One region of the Pseudoxanthomonas sp. OG2 genome, then DNA from elsewhere that is predicted to be linked to it. Evidence: riboswitches for the same ligand, from Rfam matches in the RefSeq annotation. Region 1 holds a riboswitch; the other holds the start of a gene.
The links. Region 1 has a riboswitch for glycine ahead of gcvP (aminomethyl-transferring glycine dehydrogenase). Riboswitches for the same ligand answer to the same signal wherever they lie in the genome.
Positions count from the first base shown of each region.

Region 2: another riboswitch for glycine. It lies ahead of FHW78_RS19395 (trimeric intracellular cation channel family protein); the one in region 1 lies ahead of gcvP (aminomethyl-transferring glycine dehydrogenase).

Region 1 is NZ_JACHYM010000001.1:926,569-932,230, forward strand. It holds gene FHW78_RS04350 (hypothetical protein) at 1-691, shown strand, start outside; gene FHW78_RS04355 (metal-dependent hydrolase) at 897-1,436, shown strand; gene FHW78_RS04360 (hypothetical protein) at 1,593-2,021, opposite strand; gene FHW78_RS04365 (multidrug effflux MFS transporter) at 2,042-3,298, opposite strand; gene FHW78_RS04370 (VOC family protein) at 3,295-3,750, opposite strand; glycine riboswitch at 3,917-4,030, shown strand; gene gcvP (aminomethyl-transferring glycine dehydrogenase) at 4,071-5,662, shown strand, end outside.
Region 2 is NZ_JACHYM010000003.1:197-5,858, reverse strand. It holds gene FHW78_RS19410 (hypothetical protein) at 1-425, opposite strand, end outside; gene FHW78_RS19405 (acetyl-CoA hydrolase/transferase family protein) at 554-2,068, shown strand; gene FHW78_RS19400 (N-acetyltransferase) at 2,676-3,194, opposite strand; glycine riboswitch at 3,253-3,345, shown strand; glycine riboswitch at 3,356-3,447, shown strand; gene FHW78_RS19395 (trimeric intracellular cation channel family protein) at 3,559-4,176, shown strand; gene FHW78_RS19390 (3-deoxy-7-phosphoheptulonate synthase) at 4,312-5,385, opposite strand; partial or broken gene FHW78_RS19840 (hypothetical protein) at 5,653-5,662, opposite strand, start outside.

The sequences.
Region 1 (5,662 bases):
CGCGCATCACTGCATCAGCGACCAGGGCGTGGCCTCCACGCTCAATACGTTCTGGCGCTACGAAGCCACCAGTTGCAACAGCGGCGTGTCGCAAGCCGTTACCCAGTTGACCGGCGGCGCCACCTATCTGTACTCCAGCAGCGACACCGATGCCCTGCTGTTGCGGCTGGCCGACCCGGCGCCCGCGGGTGCCGAGTTCAGCGGATGGGACGCCGCCGCCCTTCCCGCTTCCAGCACCATCCTCGGCATCCATCATCCGTCGGGCGACGCCAAGAAGGTTTCCTCGGGCCAGCAGATTCCGGCGAGCAGCGACGCCACCCACAACGGCGTGGCCTGGCTGAGCGGCAGCACCGAGGGCGGCAGCAGCGGATCGGGCCTGTTCACCCTGCACGCCGATGGCTATCGGTTGCGTGGCGGCCTGCAGGGCGGCGACGCCAGCTGCGCGAATAGCGGCTCGACTTCCAATACCCAGAATCGCGACTGGTATTCGCGCTTCGACGTGGCCTATCCGCATATCCGGCAATGGCTCTCGCCCACCACGCCGATCCTGATGAATGGATCGCAGCCGTTGATTCCGGGCCAGGCCAATGTGGTGTCCGCCGGCAGTGCGCCGGCCGTTCCCCGGTTCAAGACTCGCGCCGTCTTCAAGCAACGCGGCGTGTTTCGCCGGTATCCGGCCCCCAGCCCGTAGGGCGGAGCTTGCTCCGCTTCCCGCCGCCTCGCGCTCCGGTCCCGTCATCCCGGCCAACGCATCGATGGCCTGATCCACTGATGTCGCGCGGTTCCGGGCGTGCATGCCTTGTCAGCGGAGCAAGCTCCGCTCTACGGGTCCGGCTTCACTGTCACTTCAAATGCAACGGCGATGGTGGGCGCCTCGTTCGCAACGGAGTGTCCGCATGCCCACCGTGTTCGCCCACGCCCTGGTTCCCATCGCCGTTGGTCTTGGTCTGGGACGCCGGCGTATCCCCGCACGCTTGCTGATTACGGGCGCGGTGGCGGCGATGCTGCCGGATGCGGACGTGGTGGCGTTCAAATTCGGTATCGCCTACGCCGATGCGCTGGGGCATCGCGGCGCCAGTCATTCCCTCGTGTTCGCGCTGCTGCTGGGCGCGTTGGCGGCGTGCTTCCATCGTCCGCTGCGCGCGCGGGCCTGGACGGCGTTCCTGTTCGTCGCCTGCTCGGTACTGTCGCATCCACTGCTGGACATGCTGACCAACGGCGGCCTGGGCGTGGGCCTGCTGTGGCCCTGGTCGGAACAGCGTTTCTTCGCCCCTTGGCAGGTCATCGAGGTATCGCCGTTCGCGCACCGGTTCTTCAGCGCGCGCGGCGTGGAGGTGCTGTGGTCGGAAGCACGCTGGATTGGTGTGCCGGCGCTGCTGCTGATGGCCGTGCTCGCCGCCCCGCGTCTCTTGTGGGAGCGACGTCAGTCGCGATGAAGCATCCGGATCACTCCTGTCGCGACTGACGTCGCTCCCACAGGATGGACGATGGAACGACTCATGCCATTGTAGGAGCGACGTGAGTCGCGACGGAACATCCGGAGCATCTCAACCGTCCCGGTCGCGACTTACGTCGCTCCTACAAGAAACCATTCAATGCTGGGTGGGGGCGGCGTCCGGTTCGGAATCGACGTCTTCGGCGCCGGCACTCATCTCGGCTTCCAGCTTCTTTTCGAAATCTTCCAGGCTCATGCCCTGGGCGGCGGCTTCAATGACGGCGGTGTCGCGCAGCTCATCCGAGTAGACCAGCCGCACCGGCTGGCCGTTGGCTTCGTGCAGGGCGGCGGCGCGCTTGATCATCGCCAGCACCTCGGCGGCACTGTCGGAACTGCCAGCGATGCGGCCGTCCATGCCCAGCACCCACACGCCGGCCTGGCGCACGATGCCGGCCAGCAGGTCGCCCTGCGGATTGCGCAGCTCGGCGTGCGGTTCGATCGCCGGGGCGTTGGCGCGGGCCAGGTTGCGTGCCTTGATCGCCCTGCGCTTCTTGGCGTCGCGGCGGGCCTTTGAATGGGTAGACATCGGGGATTCCTTGTCGAAGCTCAGATCTGATCGGTGGGTTCAAGCGCGGCGGGTTCTTTCGGACAGGCTTCGGCGCGCCGGCTCACCTGCGCCTCCCAGCGCCACATCGCCCAGCCGGCCAGCGTCAGCACGCCCGCGCCCAGCGCCAGCCACAGGCCGTGCCGGCTCAACAGCGCCGAAACCACGCCGGCGATGATCGTGTTGATGAACAGGTTGCTGAAGGCCTGCAGCGACGATGCCGCGCCGCGCTGGCGTGGATACATGTCGAGGATGGCCAGGGTGAGGATCGGGAAGATCAGCGCCACGCCGAACGCCGACAGGCACATCGGCAGCACCGCCCACGGGATGGTGATGGCATCGCCCACCCACGCGTTGTAGGCAAGGTTGGCGAGCGTCGACACGCCCATGCAGGCGAAACCGATGCGGGTCAGCTGGGTGCCGCTGATGCGGCCTGCGGCGCGCCCGGAGACGAACGCGCCCAGGGTCATGCCGCCGATGGTCGGCAGGAACAACCAGGCAAACTGCTGCTCGTTCAAGCCCAGCCGGTCCATCACGAAAATCGGCGCCGAGGCGATGTACAGGAAGATGCCGCCGAAGCTTAGCGAGCCGGCCAGCGCCAGCCGCTGGAAGCGCGGGTTCAAGGCGATGGCGAAGTAGTCACGCAACAGGTGCTTGGGCGAAACCTTCACCCGCACTTCCGGCGGATGGGTTTCCGGCAGCCACAGGCCGACGGTCAGCAACAGCAGCAGCGAGAAGCCGGCCAGGAACCAGAAGATCACCGGCCACGCGCTCCAGCCCAGGATCCAGCCGCCGATGATCGGCGCGATCGCCGGGGCGATGCCGAAGATCATCGACACCTGGCTCATCAGCCGCTGCGCGTCGTCGCCATGCAGCACGTCGCGGATCACCGCGCGGCCGACGATGAAACCCACGCCGGCCGAGAAACCCTGCAGCGCGCGGAACAGCAGCAGCGTGGTCATGTCGCGCGACAGCGCGCAGCCAATCGACGCCAGCAGGAACAGGAACAGCCCGCCCAGGATCACCTTGCGCCGGCCGAACGCATCCGACAGCGGGCCGTGCACCAGGCTCATCAGCGCGTAGGTCAGCAGGTAGACGCTGATGACCTGCTGCATCGCCAGCTTGTCCGCGCCCAGCTGCGCGCCCATCGCGTTGAACGCGGGGAAGATGGTGTCGATCGAGAACGGGCCGAACATCGCCAGCCCGCCCAGCAGCAGGGCCAGGCGGCGGTTGGACGGCAGCTTGCGAACGCCGGTCATGGCGCGCTCCCGGCCACCGAAGGGTCCACCGGCGGCGAAGTCGGCGGGCCCTTCAACTCGACCGTGTTGCCTTCCGGGTCCCGCAGGTACTGGGACGGTCCCATGCCGTCGGCGCCGTAGCGCTCACCGAATTCGGCCAGGGTCGCCCCGGCCGCTTCCAGGTACGCCGCCAGCGCCTCGCGGTCGAAGGGTTCCACCCGCAGGCACAGGTGGTCGACGTTGTGGCCTTCGGGTCCCGGCGCGGCCCCGCCCAGCCGGCCCAGCTTGCCGTCCACCGGCACCAGGTCGATCAGCGACTCGCCGGCCCGCAGTTGCAACAGGCCCAGCTCCGGCCGGTCCCGCTCCACCGTGCAGCCCAGCACCCCGCAATAGAAGGCGCGCATGGCCGCCAGGTCGCGGACGCGCAGGACGATGTGGTCCAGGCGCAGGAGTCGGAAAGGGGGCGCATTCATGAACAGGGATGGCCGGCGCGGGGGGCCGGACATGGTAAGGCCAACCGGGACGATGCGGGCGGCCGCAGGCTATAATCCGCGCCGCAAGACCAGGTGGGAGAAGCGGGGAAACCCGCTGCCGAAGGCGCAAACGCCCGTAATCGCTCAGGCCCGATACCACCCCCGCTGCAAACACTCTGGAGAGATCGGCCACGCGCCGGCGCCGAAGGGGCACGAAGCACCACCGCGACCTCGTCCGCGGCGCTTCCAAACTCTCAGGCAAAAGGACAGAGGGGCACCCACGTGCGCACTTCGCACGCCCGGCTTCATGCCTTTTCCGGATGCCCCTGCCCATGTCCCAGACTCCGTCCTCGCTTCGCGATCTCGAGCACCACGACGCTTTCATCGCCCGCCACATCGGTCCCAACGACGCCGAAATCGCGCACATGCTGCGCGTGGTCGGCCACGACTCGCTGGAGGCGATGACCGATGCCATCGTGCCGGCCAACATCAAGTCCGCCGCCCCGCTGGCCCTGCCCGAAGCGATGACCGAGGAAGAGGCGCTGGCCAAGATCCGCGCCGTCGCCGACCGGAACCAGGTGTTCAAGAGTTTCATCGGCCAGGGGTACTACGGCACCCACACCCCGAAGGTGATCCTGCGCAACATCCTGGAGAACCCGGCCTGGTACACCGCCTACACCCCGTACCAGGCGGAAATCTCGCAGGGCCGCATGGAAGCGCTGATCAACTTCCAGACCATGATCACCGACCTGACCGGCATGGAAATCGCCAGCGCCTCGCTGCTGGACGAAGCCACCGCCGCCGCCGAGGCGATGACCCTGGCCAAGCGTTCGGCCAAGTCGAAGTCCAACGTGTTCCTGGTCGCCGGCGACACCCATCCGCAGACGATTGAAGTCCTGCAGACCCGCGCCGAGCCGCTGGGCCTGACCGTGGACATCGTCCGTTCGACCGAAGCGTTCCATGAAAAGCTCGCCGCCGGCGATTACTTCGGCGTGCTGGTGCAGTACCCCGCGTCCAGCGGCTGGCTGGAGGAATGGGGCCGCGACGCGGAGATCATCCACGGCCACCAAGCGCTGTTCGTGATGGCCACCGACCTGCTGGCACTGACCCTGCTCAAGACCCCGGGCGAAATGGGCGCCGACATCGTGGTCGGCAACACCCAGCGCTTCGGCGTGCCGTTCGGCTTCGGCGGCCCGCACGCGGCCTTCATGGCCTGCCGCGACGCCTACAAGCGCTCCATGCCGGGCCGCCTGATTGGCGTGTCGGTGGATGCCGACGGCAATCCCGCCTACCGCCTGACCCTGCAGACCCGCGAGCAGCACATCCGTCGCGAGAAGGCCACCTCCAACATCTGCACCGCGCAGGTGCTGCTGGCGGTGATGGCCTCGATGTACGCGGTCTACCACGGTCCGGAAGGCCTGACCCGCATCGCCCGCCGCGTCGCCCGCCTGACCGCCATCCTGGCCGAAGGCCTGCGCGCGCTCGGCCACGCCACGGTGCACGCCAGCGCGTTCGACACCCTGTGCATCGACGCCGGCGACGCCGCCGAGGCGATCCTGGCCCGCGCCAGGCAGGCCCGCATCAACCTGCGCGTGCGCGGCAACGGCACGCTGTGCATCTCGCTGGACGAAACCACCACCCGCGCCGACGTCGAAGCGCTGTGGGGCGTGTTCGCCAACCCGGGCGCCACCCTGCCGGGCATCGACGCGCTGGACGCCAGCGCGCCGTCGCTGATCCCGGAAAGCCTGCGCCGCACCAGCCCGTTCCTGACCCACCCGGTGTTCAACACCCACCACAGCGAGCACGAACTGCTGCGCTACATGCGTGCGCTGGCCGACAAGGATCTGGCGATGGATCGCACCATGATCCCGCTGGGCAGCTGCACCATGAAGCTCAACGCCACCGCCGAGAT
Region 2 (5,662 bases), on a different contig from region 1:
ACCCAGCCGCCATCGCGCGGCGGCGGCACCGGCAGTTCCCGTTCGGCGCGATGGACGCCGCCGCTCACGCCGTCGGCCTGTACCCACGGCACGTGCAGTTCCCGCCGTAGCAGCGGCCACAACGCAATCTCGCCCTGCACCGCGCTGGCCTGCGCCTGCCAGGCGATGCGCCGCACCTGGCCCTGCAGTTTCACCTCGCGCAGGCTGACCCGTCCGGGCCACCAGCTGTGGCCGCCGGCCCAATGCATCTGGAATTTCTCCGGCTTGCGGTTGAGCGTGCTCTCGCCCAAAGCGGTGTTGATCCACAGATTGGCCGCGGCCAGGTACAGCGCGTACAGCGCCAGCAGGGCCAAGGCCGCGCGCAGCAGCCAGCGGCGTGTGCTGCTCCAGCGGGGGGCGAGCCCGGAAATCGACGTCCTGTTCATGCGCACAGCATGCCCGAACCACGGGACACGAAACATCGCATGCGGTGTATTCCCCGATCGTCTTGGCCCCCGGGCCGGGCCCGCGGGCGATAATGCGCGCTTTCCGCTTTCTGGTTCCGCTCCCCCGCATGTCCAGCGACCGTATCCGCCATCCGCGCCTGCGCGCGCTCGCCGTTTCCGCCGAAGAAGCCGCCGCGCACATCCAGCCCGGCGAGACCGTGGCCATGAGCGGATTCACCGGCTCGGGCTATCCGAAGGAAGTGCCGCTGGCACTGGCGGCGCGGATCGACCGTTGCCACGCGCAGGGCCAGGGCTTCCAGATCCGCCTGCTCACCGGCGCGTCCACCGCGCCGGAACTGGACGGCGCGCTGGCCAAGGTCGACGGCATCGCCCTGCGTTTGCCGTTCCAGAGCGATCCGGACACCCGCCAGCGCATCAACGCCGGCACCCTGGAATACCTCGACACCCATCTGAGCCACGTCGCCCAGCACACCTGGTTCGGCTTCTACGGCGAGGTCGATACCGCGGTGGTGGAAGTGTCGGCCATCCGTGAGGACGGTGCGCTGGTGCCGTCCACCTCGGTGGGCAACAACAAGACCTGGCTGGATCTGGCGCGCAAGGTGATCGTCGAGGTCAACGACTGGCAGCCCGAAGGCCTGGACGGCATGCACGACATCTACTACGGCACCGCGCTGCCGCCGCACCGCAACCCGATTCCGCTGATCCATCCGGACGATCGCATCGGCGACACCGCGCTGCGCTGCGACCCGGACAAGATTGTCGCGGTGGTGCGCACCCACGGCCCGGATCGCAACAGCCCGTTCAATCCGGCCGATGCGACCAGCGAACGGATCGCCGCGCACCTGATCGAATTCCTGCAGCACGAAGTGAAAAAGGGCCGGCTGCCGCCCAACCTGCTGCCACTGCAATCGGGCGTGGGCAACATCCCCAACGCGGTGCTGGCCGGCCTGAGCGCCAGCGGCTTCCGCGACCTGACCGCGTTCACCGAGGTCATCCAGGACGGCATGCTGGACATGCTGCGCGATGGCGTGCTGCGCAGCGCCTCGTGCACCGGCTTCGCGCTGAGCCCGGAAGCCAACGAGGTGTTCAAGCAGAACATCGGTTTCTACCGCGAGCGCATCGTCATGCGCACGCAGGAAATCTCCAACCATCCGGAACTGGTGCGCCGGCTCGGCTGCATCTGCATGAACGGGATGGTGGAAGCGGACCTGTACGGCAACGTCAATTCGACCCACATCATGGGCTCGCGCATCCAGAACGGCATCGGTGGCTCCGGCGACTTCGCCCGCAACGGCTACCTTTCGATCTTCCTCAGCCCCAGCACCGCCAAGGGCGGCAGCATCTCCTCGCTGGTGCCGATGGTCAGCCACGTGGACCACACCGAACACGACGTCTCGATCATCGTCACCGAACAGGGGCTTGCGGATCTGCGCGGCCTCTCGCCCAAGCAACGCGCGCGCGTGCTGATTGCGCAGTGCGCGCATCCGGACTACCGCGACGCGCTGACCGACTATTTCGAACGCGCCCTGCATGCCAGCTATGGCCGCCACACCCCGCATCTGTTGCCCGAGGCACTGTCGTGGCACCAGCGGTGGCTGGACACGGGCAGCATGAAGACCTGAAAGAGCAAGCGCTTTTCAACAGCCGCATGGCTGATCAATCCCCCTCGGTCCCCCTTCTCCGAAGGGGGAGGTAAAAGCAGAAGTCGCAGCATCGATAGCCCCCTTTTTCAAAGGGGGCGGGCACCTGCGCAGCAGGTGACGGGGGATTTGCTTTTGGCGCCAAAAGCAAATCCCCCTCAGTCCCCCTTCTTCGAAGGGGGAGGCATAAGCAAAGGCGCCACATCGATAGCCCTCTTTGCAAAAGGGGGCGGGCACCTGCACAGCAGGTGACGGGAGATTTGCTTTTGGCGCCAAGAACAAATCCCCCTCAATCCCCCTTCTCCGAAGGGGGAGGCAAAAGCAGAAGTCGCAGCATCGATAGCCCCCTTTAACAAAGGGGGCGGGCGGCCGCGTAGCGGGCGACGGGGGATTTGCTGTTGTCGCCAAGAACAAATCCCCCTCAGTCCCCCTTCTTCGAAGGGGGAGGCATAAGCAAGGCGCAACATCGATAGCCCCCTTTGCAAAAGGGGGCGGGCACCTGCGCAGCAGGTGACGGGGGATTTGCTTTTGGCGCCAAGAACAAATCCCCCTCAATCCCCCTTCTCCGAAGGGAGAGGCAAAGCCAATGTCAGTCCCGCGCGGTTTCCGTCGCCTCGAACGCCACGCTGTACGCCACCGGCCCCTGCGGCCGGCTGCCATCCAGGGTCAACGCCATGAAGTATTCGGCCGGTGCGCCCTCGTAACGCAGCTCGGCCTCGTTCGCGAAACCGAAACGCGCGTAATACCCGGGATCGCCCAGCACCACGCAGCCGCCCGCGCCGGTTTGGCGCAACCGGGCCAGGCCGGCTTCGATCAGCGCGGCGCCGATGCCGGCGCCCTGGCAGTCCGGCGCCACCGCCACCGGCCCCAGCCCATACCAGCCGGCCGCGCCATCGCCGATGGCCACCGGTGAAAACGCCGCATGCCCGATCACCCGCCCATCCTGTTCCGCCAGCAGCGACAGGGTCAGCTCGTCGCGCGCGCGCAGCGCGTCGACGATCGCCGCCTCGGTGCCGCTGCTGTGTTCGGCGCCGGCGAAGGCTTCCGTGATCAGGGCGCGGATGGCGGTCAGGTCGGCGGGGGTTTCGGAGCGCAGCGCGTAGGCGATCATGGGGACAGGCAGGCCAGTGGAGCCGGTATTTTCACATCGGTCTCTGCTAAAGTGCGCGCCAGATGCAGGAGAGCGGAGCCGCACGGCTCCCGCCGAAGGCGCAGGCTCCCATAATCGCTCAGGCCCGGTTGCTGGACGCAACCATCCACTGCATCCACCCACGCCGATCTGGAGAGAGGTCTTCGATGACCCGCCGAAGGGGCAAGCGGCCCACGCCGCCGAACTCTCAGGCAAAAGGACAGCGGGAGCGGCACCGGATTCCGGTCATGAATTGAGTGTTCCGTCCCACGCGCCCTCCGCGCGTGGACCGCGTGCGCGCAATTCCCGCCGGTTCCGGCCACCTCCCGCCGGAACCTTCCCCATGCTACTGTCCCTGATCTACCTCGTCGCCATCACCGCCGAAGCCATGACCGGCGCGCTATCCGCCGGCCGTCGGCGGATGGACCTGTTCGGTGTCGTCATCATCGCCTCGGTCACCGCGCTCGGCGGCGGCTCGTTGCGCGACATCGTGCTCGGCCACTACCCGCTGGGCTGGGTGAAGCATCCGGAATACCTGGGCTACACGATTGGCGCGGCCATCGTCGCCACCTTCGTCGCCCGCTGGATGCATCATCTTCGCCAGGCGTTCCTGTGGCTGGATGCGCTGGGCCTGGTCGCCTTCACCCTGATCGGCTGCGCGATCGCGCGCGAGGCCGGGCACGCGCCGGCCATCGTGGTGATCGCCGGCATGCTCACCGGCACCTTCGGCGGCGTGCTGCGCGATGTGCTGTGCAACGAGATTCCGCTGGTATTCCAGAAGGAACTGTATGCCAGCGTCTCGCTGCTGACCGGCGCGGCGTATCTGCTCCTGCTGCACGCGGGCGTGAATGAGTCCACCGCCACCCTGGGCTGCCTGGGCGGTGGCTTCCTGCTGCGGCTGCTGGCGATCCGCTACAACTGGGACGTGCCGAAGTTCGTCTATCGCGGCGAAACGCACTGATCGCATCGGGCGATGCGGGCATCCCGCGATGGCGCTCCGCGCAGGAGCGGCCCCGGGATTGCGCCGACGATCCGGAGAGAGGGGAACGGATCGCCGTCGCGCCCGGGCCGCTCCTGCGGCCCTCCACGATGCGGACTAGGCCGCCTGCGACACGTTGCGCTCGCGGCGGCGGCGCACGGCGGTGGCCAGGCGTTCCAGCACGGCCACCGACGCGTCCCAGCCGATGCAGCCGTCGGTGATGCTCTGTCCGTAGGCCAGCGGCTGGCCCGGCACCAGATCCTGGCGGCCGGCGACCAGGTGGCTTTCGATCATCGCGCCGATGATGCGGGTCTCGCCGGCCTCGATCTGCGCGGCGATGTCCTCGATCACGCGCGGCTGGTTTTCCGGATCCTTCAGGCTGTTGGCGTGGCTGGCGTCGATCATCAGGCGCGGTGCCAGGCCCGCCTTCGCCAATACCTGGCTGGCCGCCTCCACGCTGTCGGCGTCGTAGTTCGGCGCCTTGCCGCCGCGCAGGATCACGTGGCAATCCGGGTTGCCGGTGGTGGCGGCGATGGCCGAGCGGCCTTCCTTGGTGACGGCCAGGAAATGATGCGGATGCGAAGCCGCGTTGACCGCGTCGGCGGCGATCTTCACGTTGCCGTCGGTGCCGTTCTTGAAGCCGACCGGACACGACAGGCCCGAGGCGAGTTCACGGTGGATCTGGCTCTCGGTGGTGCGCGCGCCGATGGCGCCCCAGGCGACCAGATCGGCGATGTACTGCGGCGAGGTGGTGTCCAGGTATTCGCAACCGGCCGGCAGGCCCAGGCGGTTGATGTTGCGGAGCAGGCCGCGTGCCAGCCGCAAGCCCTCGTTGATGCGGAAGCTGCCGTCCAGGCCAGGGTCATTGATCAGGCCCTTCCAGCCGACCGTGGTGCGCGGTTTCTCGAAATACACGCGCATGACGATTTCCAGCTCTCCGCCCAGCGCATCGCGCAGCGGGCGCAGGCGCTGCGCGTATTCCATCGCGGCGATCGGGTCGTGGATGGAACATGGGCCGATCACCACCGCCAGGCGATCGTCGCGGCCATGCAGGATCGCGTGCAGCGCTTCGCGGCTGCGGCTGACGGTTTCGGACACGGCTTCGTCGCAGGGCAGTTCCGCGATGACCTCGGCCGGAGGCGTGAGCGGTTCCAGCTTGCGGATGCGCAGATCGTCGGTGTGGGGCGCCATCGGGAAATCTCCAGTTCGTTGTCTGTGTGCGATGTCGCCAGCCCTGGAAGCAAAAAAGCCGCCAGGTTCGCTGGCGGCTTTCGGGAATGCGTCTGAATGTTTCTTCAGGGTGAGCGCAGTCCTTCCTCCGCCAGCGGCATCGGAAAGTAGTACCAAAAGTAAAAGCTGGCGCGGGCTGCGTTCATTGGTTTGCATTGATAGCACAGCTTTGCCGCAACGCAAAATGTTTCATTTGCAAGCACCCGCCCTCTCCTTGTGGGAGCGACGTCAGTCGCGA